2 regions of the Paenibacillus sp. GCM10027628 genome follow, and region 2 is predicted to be linked to the other one. Evidence: riboswitches for the same ligand, from Rfam matches in the RefSeq annotation. Region 2 holds a riboswitch; the other holds the start of a gene.

Region 1 (7,676 bases), on a different contig from region 2:
ATGGACGCCGAGATGAGCGGCCTGACGCTCGCCAAGAGCTAATAAATTTAACGGTCTGGCATAGCTGATGAGCACCGCAAACCCGACTAGCAAATAGGGAGACATTGTCAGTGCATAGGACCAGCCTCGCATGGCTAAACTGCCCATTAACCAAAATACAATTTCATTGATAACTTGATTGGAAATAGACACCATGAATGAGACGATCGCTCCTAAGAACGCCTGCATAACCACGCCGGATAAAATCAGCGTCTCCATCTTCAGTTTCCCATCGATCTGCGCCAGTCTGAGAACCAGCAATAAGGAGATCAGCCCGGTTCCGAACGCTACAATGGGAATAGACCAACCGCCGAACCAAGCATATTGCAGGCCAAAGTAAATAAGGAAAGCGGCCCCCACGGAAGCTCCCGATGATACGCCCAGCGTATATGGATCAGCAAGCGGGTTGCGTAGTACTCCTTGAAACGCCGCTCCTGCAACGGAGAGCGCAGCTCCTACCAGAACCCCCAGTAAGACGCGAGGAAGTCGTACTTTCAAAATAATCTGCTCCGAAGATTGCGGCCAGTTCGCATCGACATACCCTCTGAGCCCAGGGAGGTGCTTACCGAGAATGCCGGCGATCTGGAGTAGCGGAAGTCGCGCCGTTCCAAGCGATAAGCTGATCAGAATAGAAAGAAGAAGGAGTATGACCCCTACTCCTCCCCACAGCATTAATTTTCTTTTCATTTATTTCACCAGTTCGGGATAAATGCCTTTCGCCATTTCCAGCAGTCCATCGGTCATTCTTGGACCCGGGCGGCTGAGCAGGTTTTGGTCGACACCAATCACTTTTTTGTTTTTAACAGCATCGATTTGATCCCACCCGCTGCGTCCGCGGATAATTTCATCCAATGGTTTCTTCGTCTTGTCATCAACAAACCCTTGGGCATAAAGAATCACGTTTGGGTTCTGCCCAATAATTTTCTCTTCGCTGATTTGTTGCCAGCCTTTCGTGTCACCGGCAACATTAACGCCTCCAGCAAGCCCGATCAGCTCATCCATAAACTCGCCGCTGCCGACGGTCCAACCGGGGCTGAACTCGATGTACACCTTTTTCTTCTGCTCAGGCTTCACGTCTTTCACCGCATCAACGACCTTCTGACGATCCGCTTTCATTTTGGCTATAACCTTATCCGCTTGTTCTTGATGATCGGTGATCAGGCCAAACGTTTGGATATCCGCTATGGCATCATCCAGTGTCTTGGGTTCCACTTTGAACACATTAAGGTTCATCGCACGAAGCTTTTCCACCGTATCTGCTTTCATCGAAACACCCGTAAACACCACACCAGCATTGGCAGCAATAAGCGCTTCTTGGTTCGGCTTCGTAATCCCGCCCATCTTCGGCTTGGATTTTGCCGCATCGGGATAATCGTCGAAGTCGGAAACACCCACGATTTTATCATCCAACCCTAGTGCAAATAACCCCTCTGTTTCAGCAGGCGAGACCGATACGATACGTTCAGGTGCTTTTTCAAACGTGAATTCTTTGCCTGTCGCATCCTTAAGTTTCAACGGATACTGCGTCTTTTTGGCGGCTGCTGCAGGCGAAGATGTCGCCGCAGGAGCTTTCGTGCCTCCTGATCCTATCTTCGCCGGTTCGGAAATCTCCGGCTGTGCCTCTTTTTTTCCGCAAGCCGCAAGGCTTACCGCTGTTGCCAACGCTGTGCTTAGCAAAAGCGCTTGTTTCCATCTTTTATTAGTCATCATCCTGTTGATCCCTCTCTTTGTTTAAATCTATCCGCCAACAAAAAATCCCCTTCATTCCTAAGGAACAAAGGGGACGATAAATCGCGGTATGCGGCGACAAACAGTCGCCTCCTGATTTAACGCGATCCTTTTCCTCGAAGGATGTCGTGAGCGGCACCATGGGCAGGTCTCCTGACTTACGGGCATCATCTTCCTCGCCTTCCCATTCTGCACAAAGCAGGACAGTGGCATGTCGAGGACATTTCCCGAATTACAGTGGCGGGACCGTGCCGGATTTACACCGGCTTCCCTATTAAGCTGCAAACTCTCATTATAACGGTTGTTTAAAAAGTCCACTTTGATAACGAAGCTTTTCACGAAGGTTATTCGACATCGAATCTTGAACGAAACCGGGAAGTCCGGTACTCACGTAGAAAATCTCTACGCTCCGTTCCTCCTTCTCCGGATTTCGTCCAACCTTCTCGGTTCTGAAAGCGGACTTTTTTAAACTCTCATTAATTTATTAATTATGAGCTTGCCAGCACCTATGGCTGCATGTTATGGCTAACTAGTAATCTCTTTGTCGATTATAGATGAGATTCATCTATAGTACAAGGTAAGAAGCTGCTACTTTTCAGCGATGATTTTGAGCACTTGTTTCGCTTCGTTAATTTTTTCGGCATTTTGCGGGATGAACGCGACGAGCCCTTTGCCGTCAAATCCTTGCGCTTTCATCCATTTGTTGTCTGCCAGCGGAATTCCGTAAAGATGCTTTTCTGCAGGCTTGCCTTCTTCTCCGATGGCGATAACACCATTCGGGTAATCTTCGGGTTTGATCGCATCATCTAATGATACAAAACCGGCCTGCTTCGTTAAAGCGTTAAATTGTTCTTCCGGCAAGACAAAAATTCCATTTTCTCCTGCAGCTAGCTCAACAATCATTTTCTCCATCGAAAAAATAGGGGAAGTAACGAGCTTCACCGTCGGCGTTTCTCCAACTTTGGATTTAAGTGCGGCTTCCAGCTTGGCCCCCATTTCGGAAGGAAATCCATTCGGCCCCATAACAAAGATAGAAACGTCAGGCTTCAGACCGCCACAGCCGACCAGCATAACCATAAGCGCGATCATTGTCATAAGCAACAGTTTAACTTTCAAGGCTTTCATGTTGGATTTTGTCCCTCCGTATGACATGAGAAAAGTCGGCTTTCACCGACTTTTCTTCCCTTTATTCATATATTCATTTATTTTATGATCAAGTACTGTGCTAAGCTCAACAACAGAATCAGAGGTCATTGCTCTTCCGTCTACAACCATCTGTTCCAGCATTCGTCTTAGCGAATGAATTTCTTCTTCCAAGGAAGTAAGGGAGTTGGATTTCTTAGCATGCTTGAATAACCAGCGCTGTTCGGAATCATTTTCGCGAATATGCAAATGCTTGCGGTACGTAGATAGTTGATATTCCATAAAAGCCATGCTTATCCCTCCTTACTTCCAGAATACCAGTTTTTGAGCCCAATGAAAATATATTTTTACTTCTTTTTTACAATTTTTTGAGAAAATTTCCGATTCGTTCTAGTGCTTCATTCAATTGCGAGACACTATAGGCATAGGAACAGCGTAAGAAACCTTCTCCGCCTAATCCGAACACATCCCCAGGTACGGCCGCGACCTTCGCTTCATATAGCAGTCGCTGAGCAAATTCTTCGGATGTCATGCCCGTAGCGACAATACTTGGGAACGCATAGAAAGCGCCTTGCGGCTCATGACATTCGAGTCCGGCTTCACGAAATCCTTTGACGACCAGACGACGTCTTTGATTGTAGGACTCTATCATTCGGTCCTTTTCTTCCAGACCGTTCTTCAGCGCTTCGTGAGCCGCAACCTGACCCATAACAGGTGCGCACATTACGGTATATTGATGGATTTTAGTCATGGCCGAGATCAGCTCCTGATGACCGCATGCATAACCGATACGCCAACCTGTCATAGCAAAAGCCTTGGCGAAGCCGCTCACAAGAATTGTCCGGTCTTTCATACCTGGCATCGCCGCGAAGCTAACATGTTTTTGTCCGTAAGTCAATTCTGCATAAATCTCATCAGAAATGACGATCAAATCATTCTCTTCAACCACTCTGGCGATCGGAAGCCAGTCCTCATAAGTCATAATGCCGCCAGTAGGGTTACTTGGATAGCATAGGATTAAAATCTTAGAGCGGGGCGTTATCGCTGCACGTAACGACTCTGCAGTAATTTTGAATTGATCCTTTGCAAATGTTTCAATACCGACGGCTTTCCCTCCGCTAATGCTTGTAATAGGCGAGTAGGAAATATAACAAGGCTCTGGAATCAAAATCTCATCTCCAGGAGAAATTAGAGCGCGCAATGCCAAATCAATCGCTTCACTGGAACCAACAGTGACTAGCACTTCGTTCGACGGCTCATACTTCACATTAAAGGACGTGTGTAAATATTCGGCGATTGCTTCGCGAAGTTCAGGAATCCCTGAGTTCGGCGTGTACTTTGTGCGACCGCGCTCCAATGAAAATACCGCTGCTTCCCGGACATGCCACGGTGTTGAAAAGTCAGGTTCCCCTACGCCAAGAGAGATGATATCTTCCTTGCTATTGCTAACCAAATCAAAAAATTTGCGAATGCCCGATGGCTTGATCTCGCGCACCGAAGGGGCGAGGTAGTCCGACATCGACTTGTTCTTTGCTTGCGGGATCGTCGTTTCGTCTTTGATCATGGCCTGGCGCCTCCTTATGGCGAGACGAGCATGCGATGATCATCTTCCTGATCCTCGAAAATAATGCCGTCTTGTTTATATTTTTTCAAAATAAAATTCGTTTTCGTAGAAAGCACGCGATCAACCGGCGACAGCTTATTGGAGACGAAAGAAGCAACCTCTTTGAGCGAGCTGCCCTCAACTTCCACTAGCAAGTCATATGCACCGGACATGAGATATACCGATTTTACTTCCGGATATAAATAAATCCGTTCCGCAATCGCATCGAACCCGCGTCCGCGTTCCGGTGTAATTTGCACTTCAATCAGGGCGGTAACCTTTTCGTCATCTACTTTGCTCCAGTTCACCACTGTCGCGTATTTGACGATGACCTTATCCGCTTCCATCTCGCTTATCGCTCGCGCCACTTCGGCCTCCGCCGTTCCTAACATGGTGGCGATCAGTGCCGCGCTGCGTCTGGCATCTTCTTTTAGTAGTTCGAGAATTTTAAGCTTCAAAGTATCCATGGGTAAACCTACCTTTCATTGATGGTTAATCTGTCATCTTACAATCTTACAATGAACTGCTGTCCGAATTCAATGTGTGTGCGTAACTAAGAGGGAGAATATTTATATATAGCAAAAATATCCACCCAAATAAATCCAAAAAGACCATAAGGATCGTCCTTATGGCCGTCATGCACTAGAGGTATTTACTTCACTTTACCGGGCAAAATTTCGATTCGGCTTGCAGCAGTTTGTGAACCGTATTCTCAACTTCACGATACCGGTACGTTGGACGCACATGGATATGCATGGAATCCTCCATGCAACCGATGCCGACCAACACGTTTTCGTCGTACACCGAGATGACGCATTGCGGGCTTTGAATGCTCAAACCGGAGGAGTAAGGGATCCCGGAATTTATGCATTCGTTTGTATATGCTCGTATAAACTCATCGAGTTGATCTTTCTGCGGAATCTCATTCACGTAGGCTAATTTCACAATATAACCACCTTTCAACTTCAAACCATTTACATCTATAATTATACTCGTTACCGTATATTTATTCAAATTAAATTATTGCAAAAAAGCACCCTCCTCCTGCGAGGACGGTGCTTCATCAAATTCTTTCAAAAGATATCCATGCTTAGATATCGCTCGCCCGTATCCGGCGCGATACAAAGCACTCGTTTCCCCGCTCCAAGCTTGCGGGCAATCTGCAGACCAGTCCATACCGAGGCCCCTGCCGACGGTCCGACTAATATACCTTCCTTGCTTGCCAGATCTTTCGTTGTTTGTATCGCATCTTCATCAGCGACTTGAACGATCTGGTCATACACGCTCGTGTTTAAGTTGGCCGGGATAAAGCCCGGACTCGTCCCCACGAGCTTATGCGGGCCTGGGCTGCCGCCTGATAATACAGGGGAGCCTTTGGGCTCCACGACGTAAATCTGAATCCCCGGCAGCCTCTCCCTTAGCACCTCGCCAGTCCCCGTGATCGTTCCCCCGGTGCCAGAGGTAGCAACAAAGGCATCGAGCCTCCCGTCCATTTGCTCGAGGATCTCGAGTGCCGTCGTCGTCCGGTGAATGTCCGGGTTCGCCGGATTTTCAAACTGCTGCGGGATGTAGCTGCCCGGAATCTGATCCCGCAGCTCTACCGCTTTGGCGATCGCACCGGGCATGCGCTGCGCCGCGGGCGTGAGCACCACCTCTGCTCCGTAGGCTTTGAGCAGATTGATCCGCTCCTTGGTCATGTTGTCCGGCATGACCAAAATCGCTTTGTAGCCTTTGGCAGCGGCGTTCATCGCAAGTCCGATGCCCGTATTGCCGCTGGTCGGCTCAATGATGGTCGCGCCGGGCCGGAGCCGTCCATCCTTCTCCGCCTGCGCGATCAAGTTATAGGCGGCGCGATCTTTGACGCTGCCGCTCGGGTTGAAATACTCGAGCTTCACATAGAGCTCGGCATCGCCTTCCTGCACCAGACGGTTAATCCGTACGGCTGGCGTGTCTCCGATCAGCTCTGTGATGCTGTTCACCATCTTTTTACGTGTCAAAGGTTTCCCCATCCTTTTCCCAATGCTCTACCCACATTTTTATCGGTAACGGTTTGGAATGTCAAGAGCTGGCCAGGGTCAATTGCTTTCTCATGAAGTACCAGCTGACTAGAGAGGAACTGCCGATGAGCAGAAGCAGCACGTTCAGCACGAGAGGCGCAGTACTCCAAGATACTACGCAAATGAATAAGAGAACGCCAAGCACGCGACCCGTATTCAGCCCAAGTTCTCGAAGAACGACATATTCTTCCCGCTGTTTTGCACTAGCCTCGTCCGCACCGATAAGGTCAAATACGGCTGAAACCATAGGCACCGAATACAAAGGGAGAAATAACGAAGCACCTACACCGAATAGGAGCAGAGTGGTAAAATTCATTTTCCAAAAAAACGGTAAAATAACGGCAACCATCATAAGTGCGCCTACAAGCATCGTCCCTTTGCGATAGCGAGGTTTGATAAACTTGCCAACCAGCCAAAAGCTGATCAAGGAAACCGTTGAAGTGATGAGTACAAACCTTCCCAAACTAGCTTCACTGGATGTTGCAATATAGACGAGAAGACCGATCATGAAGCCAAATACACCTTCACGAAATCCCTGTGCTACTAAAGCTAGAAAGACCCGTTTCCAAGGTGTTTGCGCTTGTTTCAGACAGCGAATGATGAGCAGCCATTCATAGGTCCCTTGTATTTTCCTCTTTTTCAAAAAGAAACTCACAATAACACCCAGAACAAAAATACCTAAAGATATCGAGAAAATAAGCCGGTAACCTGCAACATCTCCGAGACCCACGATGAGCAACCCCGAAATCCATGGCGCCAAAATACCCGCTCCTGATCCCAAAAGGCCCGCCCAGCCATTAAATCGATCCCGGTTGTCCGGATCGGTTACTTCAAAATAAACAACGTTAAAAGCGATCCAAAAGAAGCCGGACGATATGCCTTGAACCATGCCTAACCCAACAAAATAATGATAACTATTGCTTCCAAGCCATAAGACGAGCATATAAAAGCATGCCGAAACCGCTACGCCTGCGCGCAAACAGTTCATCTTATTGTGCTCCTTCACCCATTTGCCCGCTAACCAGAACGTAACGGCCATCGTTAAATGCGTCGCAAGGGTGAACCAGCCGATTAAAGCATAGTCATTTTTTGCCTTCCACAAATAC
Region 2 (7,676 bases):
CCGCTGCGCGGTAGCGGCGGGCCAGCGTGATGTGCGGCCGGTAGGCGCGAGCCTCGGCCGGGAAGCCGTGGCGGGCGCAGGCGGCTTCGGTAGCGCGCTGCAGCTGCGCGAGCGCGGCGGTGTCGCCGGCGACGCCCGCCCACAGGATCGACGGCGCCGCCGGAGGGCCGAACACGCCGAGGCCCTCGGCGCGCAGGGCGAGCGGCGTCGCCGCCGCGGCCAGCTGGCGCAGATCGGGCGCCAGCGCATCGGCAACCTCGGCGGTCGTGTCGCCGAGGAACTGCAGTGTGATGTGGACGTCCTGTGGATGCGTCCACTTGCTGAAAGGCAGCTTCTCTTGGAGGCTGCCTTTCCATATGTCCAGCTCCCGCTTGGCTTCTTGCGGGAGTTGAATGCCGACGAACAGCCGATAAGCTGCAGAGTCGGCTGAAGACGTTGAAGTTGAAGTTGATGTTGAGGTTAATGCAAAATGTGAGGAAGACACAGGAATCAGACTCCTTTATTCGACAAGTTAATTTCATCCTTTGGTCAATTCTTCTCCTAGCATTACCAACTGAGGTTCTACTTGATGCAAGGGGAGAATCTTGCTATCATAGCCATAATACAAAAAGCAAAGGTGTGGTCATTCATGGGAAATCGGGCCTACAATTTTAATGCAGGGCCTGCAGCGCTTCCGCTCGAAGTGCTGCAAAAAGCGCAGGAAGAGATTGTCGAATTTAAAGGAATCGGTATGTCGATTATGGAAATCTCTCACCGCAGCGCGGAATATGAGCAAGTACATAATGAGACACAGCAATTGCTGAAGCAAATTTTCGGCATCCCGGACGGTTATCAAGTTCAGTTTTTGCAAGGCGGAGCCAGCACGCAATTCGCTATGATTCCAATGAACTTCCTGAAACCGGGCAAAGTAGGCAGTTACGTGCTTACTGGCGCATGGGCGGAAAAAGCGGTGCAGGAAGCCGGCTTATTTGGCGAAGTATCGATTGCTGCAAGCTCCAAAGAACAAAAATTCATGAAAATCCCTGACCTGAGTGAAATCAACATTCACCCGGATTCCGCATATCTTCATGTGACATCCAACGAGACGATCGAAGGCGCGCAGTTCCAAAGCTACCCGGACACAGGCAACGTTCCGTTGATTGCGGATATGTCCAGTGACATTTTGAGCCGCCCGGTTGACGTATCGAAGTTTGGCATGATCTACGCAGGGGCGCAGAAGAACCTCGGTCCTTCCGGTGTGACTGTCGTGATCGTGAAAGAGGACATGCTTCAAGATTTGCCCAAAACGATCCCTACGATGCTGCGCTACGAAATTCACAGCAAAAATAACTCCCTCTACAATACGCCACCTGTGTATTCCATTTATATGGTGAACCTGGTGCTGAAATGGATTCAAGAGCAAGGCGGACTTACCGCTGTGGAGAAAAATAACCGCGAGAAAACTAGCCTGATCTATAACGCGATCGACCAAAGCGGTGGCTTCTACCGTGGCCCTGTCGATAAAGGCAGCCGTTCGACCATGAACATCACATTCCGTCTGGCTGATGAAGAGCTGGAGAAGAAATTTATCAAGGAAACTGAGCAAAACGGCTTCGTTGGTTTGAAAGGGCACCGCAGTGTTGGCGGCTTGAGAGCTTCCACCTACAACGCAGTTCCTTACGCTTCTTGTAAAGCACTTGCTGATTTCATGATCGATTTCCAAAAACGCAACGGATAATCGGATCAACTTCTTAACCTAAGCTATTCATGACTCCACCTGGTGGTCGTGGATAGCTTTTATTATCAATTAGGTAACTCAATATGAACCGAACATTTATGAATCCCTGAACACTGACTTCTTCAATAACGACCCTCGTTCGTAAATAAAGACTCTAATGACGCTAAAAGTATGAGGATTTCCAGCTTTGGATCGATTAGAGAACAACTTACCATAAATTACGAACAAGGTGCTCTAATTACAGACTTTTGTTCGTTGGAGCCCTATTTTATTGCGCTTTCAAAATTATAGCGTCAAACCAGTGCTCTAATAACGACCCTTGTTCTCTATATACTCGCTGCCCCCTAACAGCTGCCCCCTAACAGCTGCCCCCTAACAGCTGCCCCCTAACAGCTGCCCCTAACTGCTGCCCCTTAACTGCTGCCCCTTAACTGCTGCCCCCTAACAGCTGCCCCCTAACAGCTGCCCCCTAACAGCTGCCCCCTAACAGCTGCCCCCTAACTACTGCCCCCTAACTACTGCCCTCTATTTACTGCCCTCTATTTACTGCCCTCTATCTACTGTTCTCTGTATACTGCAAACTAACTACTGCACTCTATCAACTGCTCTCAGTGTGCTGCTCACTTTCTGTTCTCTATCAACTGCTCTCAGTGTCTATTCTAGTCCCAGCCTCCGCACTGCACTCAGCCACAGCACAGCACTGCACCTACTCTCTGTTCTGCAATCCCTCAGTTTTTCTCCCCAGGTCTCAATCCCTGATCTTTATTCAAGATTTCCTTAAACCACCCATGAAGACCATGTGCTTTACACTTTGCCATGAAGCAAAATCTGACATGAACTTTTACTTGGACAATTGGATGCAATTGGAATCAGAATTGGGTTGTTTTCTTGCTTGTATAAGTGTAAAATCAGCACTTCAAGCATGATTTTGCTCGATGTCTTATTGCCGTTCTGTACATTTGCAACATTCGACAAAAGCGAATTTTCAGCCAAAAAAAATTTCGAATTTGTGAAGTGCTTTCAGCCCGCGACCTTGCTGGGTTTTGGTATTTTTGGTGTGGGAATAGACCTTTTTCCTCATTGACAAACACTATATCTTGATATAAATTTGAATCTATCAACTACATATCGTTATGAAAAGGTGTTGTCACGTTTCAAAGGAACGTGGTGACCTAATAGGGAAAGTACGGTGCAAAGCCGGCGCGGTCCCGCCACTGTAAGGAAAAGCTTTTGTTCGAATAATCGCTGGTTTTGTCGAAATGATAGACGGCGAAGGCGAGCATATAGCTAAAAATCCGAGCCAGGAGACCTGCCTTTTCTTGTGACACACCCCTACGGCAGATAGGAAGGTGTCTGATTCCCACTTGCGCGACAAGCGTTTATTTTCGCATGTCTTTCTGTGGCGTATTCGGCCCTTATCCGTCCGAGTGCGTCATTTTTATTTGCGTATGTCACAGATGTTTACATAAGAGTTTCACAACGAATGAACGTTTAGATAGAGTTGTAAAAGGAGACGAGTCCCTATGCTGATTGCTTACGATTCAAAGACGGGAAATGTTCGCAGATTTATCGCCAAACTGCAAATGCCGGCGGTTCAAATCGAGGAAGCGATGAAGATGGACGAGCCTTTTGTGCTTGTGACATATACAACCGGTTTTGGTCAAATTCCACCGAAGGTTGCTTCCTTCTTAGAAGAAAATCACCCCAATTTGATCGGTGTAGCAGCCAGCGGCAATCGCAACTGGGGAGACGGTTTCGCCAAGAGCGCGGATACCATTTCAGCTTTATATGATGTACCAGTGTTAACGAAATTCGAACTATCCGGAACCAAAAATGACGTAGAACGCTTTGTACAGGGGGTAAATGCAATTGCGGCACATTGAGCTTAATAACCTATTAATGCAACGCGGAGCGGACGGTTTTTTCCAACTGGAGAAAGATAAGGAAGCCGTTCAAGTATTTATGGAGGAAGTTCATCGCAATAGTCTCACTTTTCCCGATACCTCTTCCAAAGTTCGTTATATGATCGATCATAACTACTATGAGGACGTATATAAGAACTACACAGAGTCGGAAGTTGAAGAGATCTATCGAGTTGCGCACGAGTCTTCGTTCGAATTTGCTTCTTACATGGCGGCATCCAAATTTTATACGGACTATGCGCTGCGCAGCGACGATAAGTCGGTGTATCTGGAACATTACCCGGATCGGGTTGCAATCGTTGCGTTGTATTTGGGACGCGGTGATGTACATACTGCACGTGCATTAGCTATATCTATGATGGAACAACGCCTTCAGCCGGCGACGCCGACGTTCTTGAACGCAGGCAAAAGCCGCCGAGGCGAAATGGTTTCCTGTTTCCTGCTGGAGATGGACGATTCACTTAACTCGATCAACTATGTGCTTGCGACTTGCATGCAGCTCTCCAAAATCGGTGGCGGGGTAGCGGTCAATTTATCTAAGCTTCGCGGTCGCGGAGAAACGATCAAAGGCGTCGAACATGCGGCTAAAGGGATTATGCCGGTGCTCAAGCTGATGGAGGATGCTTTCTCCTATGCGGACCAAATGGGCCAGCGTAAAGGCTCTGGAGCAGCGTACTACAACATTTTCGGCTGGGACGTTATGGAGTTCCTGGACAGCAAAAAGATCAACGCCGACGAGAAGTCTCGCCTGAAGACACTGTCGATCGGTCTCATCGTACCTAATAAATTCTATAAGTTGGCGGAAGAGAACAAACCGCTGCATGTTTTTGCGCCATATACGGTGTATCAAGCTTACGGCAAGCACATGGACGACATGGATTTAGATGAAATGTATGAAGAACTGCTGGCTAATCCGCGTGTGAAGAAAAAGGTCGTCATGAGCGCGCGCGACATGCTGGTCAAAATTGCGACAACTCAGCTGGAATCCGGCTATCCATATATGATGAACCGATCGAATGCGAACAAGGATCATGCGCTTAAAGAGATCGGAACGATTAAAATGTCCAACCTGTGCACGGAGATTTTCCAGCTGCAGGAGACTTCGGAAATCAACGATTACGGTCAGGAGGATCTTATTCTCCGTGACATCAGCTGCAACCTTGCATCGATGAACATTGCGAATGTAATGGACCGCAAGAAGCTTCGCGAAACGGTGCACGAGGGCATGATTGCCTTAACAGCGGTGAGTGACATGACGACTGTAGCGAATGCGCCAGGCGTGGCAAAAGCGAACCGTGAGCTGCATTCCGTCGGTCTAGGCGTGATGAATTTGCATGGTTATCTGTCCAAAAATAAGATCGCTTATGAAAGCGATGAGGCCAAAGATTTTGCCCGCACGTTCTTCATGGCGATGAACTATTATTCGATCGAACAAAGCAAAGAAATTGCCAAAGCGAAGGGCCAGACGTTCGATGGCTTTGAGCTTTCGGAGTATGCGAATGGTGCGTATTTCGATAAGTATTTGAATACGAATTATCAGCCGGTTACGGATAAGGTGAAAGAGCTGTTCGAAGGCATGCATATCCCAACGCAAAGCGACTGGCTTGCTCTGAAGGAAGAGGTTCAAAAGCACGGCTTGTATCATGCGTACCGTCTTGCGATTGCGCCTACACAGAGTATTTCTTACATTCAAAACTCTACTTCCAGCGTTATGCCGATTGTTGAGCCGATCGAAACACGGACGTATGCGAACTCAACTACGTACTACCCGATGCCTTTCATGCAGCGTGACAATTTCTTTTACTATAAATCGGCGTACCAAATGGATCAGTTCAAGATCCTCGATCTCATTGCAGAAATTCAAGCACACGTGGATCAAGGTATCTCAACGATTCTGCACGTCAATAGTGACGTAACGACAAGACAGCTGGCAAGGTACTACCTATATGCGGCACACAAGGGACTTAAATCGCTCTACTACACGCGAACCAATCAACTCTCCGTCGAGGAGTGCGTCAGCTGCGCGGTGTAATTCGGAAGGAGACCAAACATAGATGAGCACAAGCACGATCGAAAGCGCGGGCGCGACGAAAAGAGCCGTCAACTGGAACCGGCCTGACGACGATTTTACAATTACGTTTTGGAATCAAAACATTATGCAGTTCTGGACGGATGAGGAAATCCCGCTTTCCGACGATAAAATGTCCTGGATGACGCTGAACGGCGCGGAACGCGATCTCTATATGAAAGTGCTAGGCGGGCTGACGCTGCTCGATACGATGCAAGGCGGCGTCGGCATGCCGAAGATTTTGGAGCATGTGGACGGATTGCAGCGCAAAGCAGTGCTCAGTTTCATGGGGATGATGGAGCAAATCCATGCGAAGTCGTATAGCAGCATCTTCACGACGCTGTCGTCGACGGAGGAAATCAATGAGATTTTCCTATGGGTTGAACGCAATCCATATTTGCAGTTTAAGGCGAACACGATCTCCCGCTACTACGACAATATCGTTACGCGCAAAGAGTTGTATCTCGCCATGGCGGCATCCGTACTGCTTGAAAGCTATTTGTTCTATAGCGGCTTCTACTACCCGCTTTATTTGGCCGGACAAGGTAAAATGACGAGCAGCGGCGAAATCATTGACTTGATTTTGCGGGACGAGAGCATTCACGGCTTGTACGTTGGCGTATTGGCCCAAGAGGTGTATGGCGAGCTGAGTGCGAAGGAGCAGGACGAAGCATACGAAACGGTATGCACAATGCTTAAGGAGCTCCATGCAAATGAGGAGAAATACACCGAGAGCCTGTACGATTCCATCGGCTTGACGGAGGATGTCAAAGCATTCCTGCGTTACAATGCGAATAAAGCATTCATGAATCTGGGTCTGGAACCGATGTTCCCGGAAGAGGAAATCAACCCGATTGTCCTCAACGGACTCAGCACGAAGACGAAGCAGCATGACTTTTTCTCGAAAAAAGGCAACGGTTATGTGCGTACGATTCACGTGGAGCCGCTGACCGATGATGACTTTACTTTTTAATGACAGCATAAATACCATGCAAAAATGGGTGCCTAGCGGCACCCATTTTTATCGAAAATGTAGGAGTAAGCGGAAATTTATTCTAATGGGAGTTTAAAAATTTCGCTTTCAGAACCGAGAAGGTTGGACGAATACCGGAGAAGGAGGAACGGAGCGTAGAGATTTGCTACGTGAGTACCGGACTTCCCGGATTCGTTCAAGATTCGATGCCGAAATATCATCTCGAACAACTTCGTTATCAAAGTGAAATTTTTAAACAACTTCTAAGCGAGAGATTCTTTGACGGCAGGTTCGGTTAGCTTGTAGCCAACATTCCTGATGGTCATAATATATTCGGGGTTGCGTGCATTGTTCTCGATTTTGTCGCGCAAGTGAGAAATGTGCACATCGACGATACGCGTATCGCCCAAGAAATGATAGTCCCATACGCCGTGCAGCAGTTGCTGGCGGCTTAGCACTTTACCGCGATGCTTGCAGAGGAAGAGCAGCAGCTCGAATTCCTTCGGTGTCAGCTCGATAGGCGCGCCGCCAACCATCACCTCGCGTTGATCCGCTTTGATGGAGATTTGGCCAATGTTAATCGGAGCATTCTCAGTTGTAGACGGCAGCGTTTGGATACGTCGCATAATCGCTTGGATACGGGAAATGAGTTCCTGCGGACTAAACGGTTTCGTCATGTAATCATCGGCTCCGTTATCGAGTCCGGCGATTTTATCGGTAAGATCCTGCATGGCCGTGAGCATAATAATTGGTACCAGGTTATTCTGGTTTCTTAATTTGCGGCAAACTTGAAATCCGTCCATTTTAGGCAGCATTAAATCGAGAACAATCAGGTCGGGACGGAAGGTTTGGATCGCATCGAAAACGGCCTCTCCATCAAAAACACACTGCACCTCGAAGCCTACAAGCTTCAGGTTAAATTCTATAAGCATGGAGATTGAAGGTTCGTCATCCACGACTAAAATTTTCTTTTTCATCGATGTTTGGCTCCTTTTA

The links. Region 2 has a riboswitch for cobalamin ahead of nrdI (class Ib ribonucleoside-diphosphate reductase assembly flavoprotein NrdI). Riboswitches for the same ligand answer to the same signal wherever they lie in the genome.
Region 1: linked by a shared signal. The riboswitch ahead of ACFQZT_RS25205 (ABC transporter substrate-binding protein) and the one ahead of nrdI (class Ib ribonucleoside-diphosphate reductase assembly flavoprotein NrdI) in region 2 are both predicted to bind cobalamin.

Annotation. Positions count from the first base shown of each region.
Region 1 covers NZ_JBHTHA010000037.1:77,638-85,313, reverse strand. Annotated here, with positions in the region: gene ACFQZT_RS25210 (FecCD family ABC transporter permease) at 1-726, opposite strand, end outside; gene ACFQZT_RS25205 (ABC transporter substrate-binding protein) at 727-1,746, opposite strand; cobalamin riboswitch at 1,894-2,075, opposite strand; gene ACFQZT_RS25200 (hypothetical protein) at 2,356-2,892, opposite strand; gene ACFQZT_RS25195 (aspartyl-phosphate phosphatase Spo0E family protein) at 2,935-3,201, opposite strand; gene ACFQZT_RS25190 (aminotransferase class I/II-fold pyridoxal phosphate-dependent enzyme) at 3,269-4,474, opposite strand; gene ACFQZT_RS25185 (Lrp/AsnC family transcriptional regulator) at 4,489-4,980, opposite strand; gene ACFQZT_RS25180 (hypothetical protein) at 5,171-5,458, opposite strand; gene cysK (cysteine synthase A) at 5,587-6,495, opposite strand; gene ACFQZT_RS25170 (MFS transporter) at 6,572-7,676, opposite strand, start outside.
Region 2 covers NZ_JBHTHA010000001.1:262,388-270,063, reverse strand. Annotated here, with positions in the region: gene thpR (RNA 2',3'-cyclic phosphodiesterase) at 1-484, opposite strand, end outside; gene serC (3-phosphoserine/phosphohydroxythreonine transaminase) at 629-1,717, shown strand; cobalamin riboswitch at 2,840-3,048, shown strand; gene nrdI (class Ib ribonucleoside-diphosphate reductase assembly flavoprotein NrdI) at 3,241-3,600, shown strand; gene nrdE (class 1b ribonucleoside-diphosphate reductase subunit alpha) at 3,587-5,671, shown strand; gene nrdF (class 1b ribonucleoside-diphosphate reductase subunit beta) at 5,694-6,680, shown strand; gene ACFQZT_RS01195 (response regulator) at 6,944-7,657, opposite strand.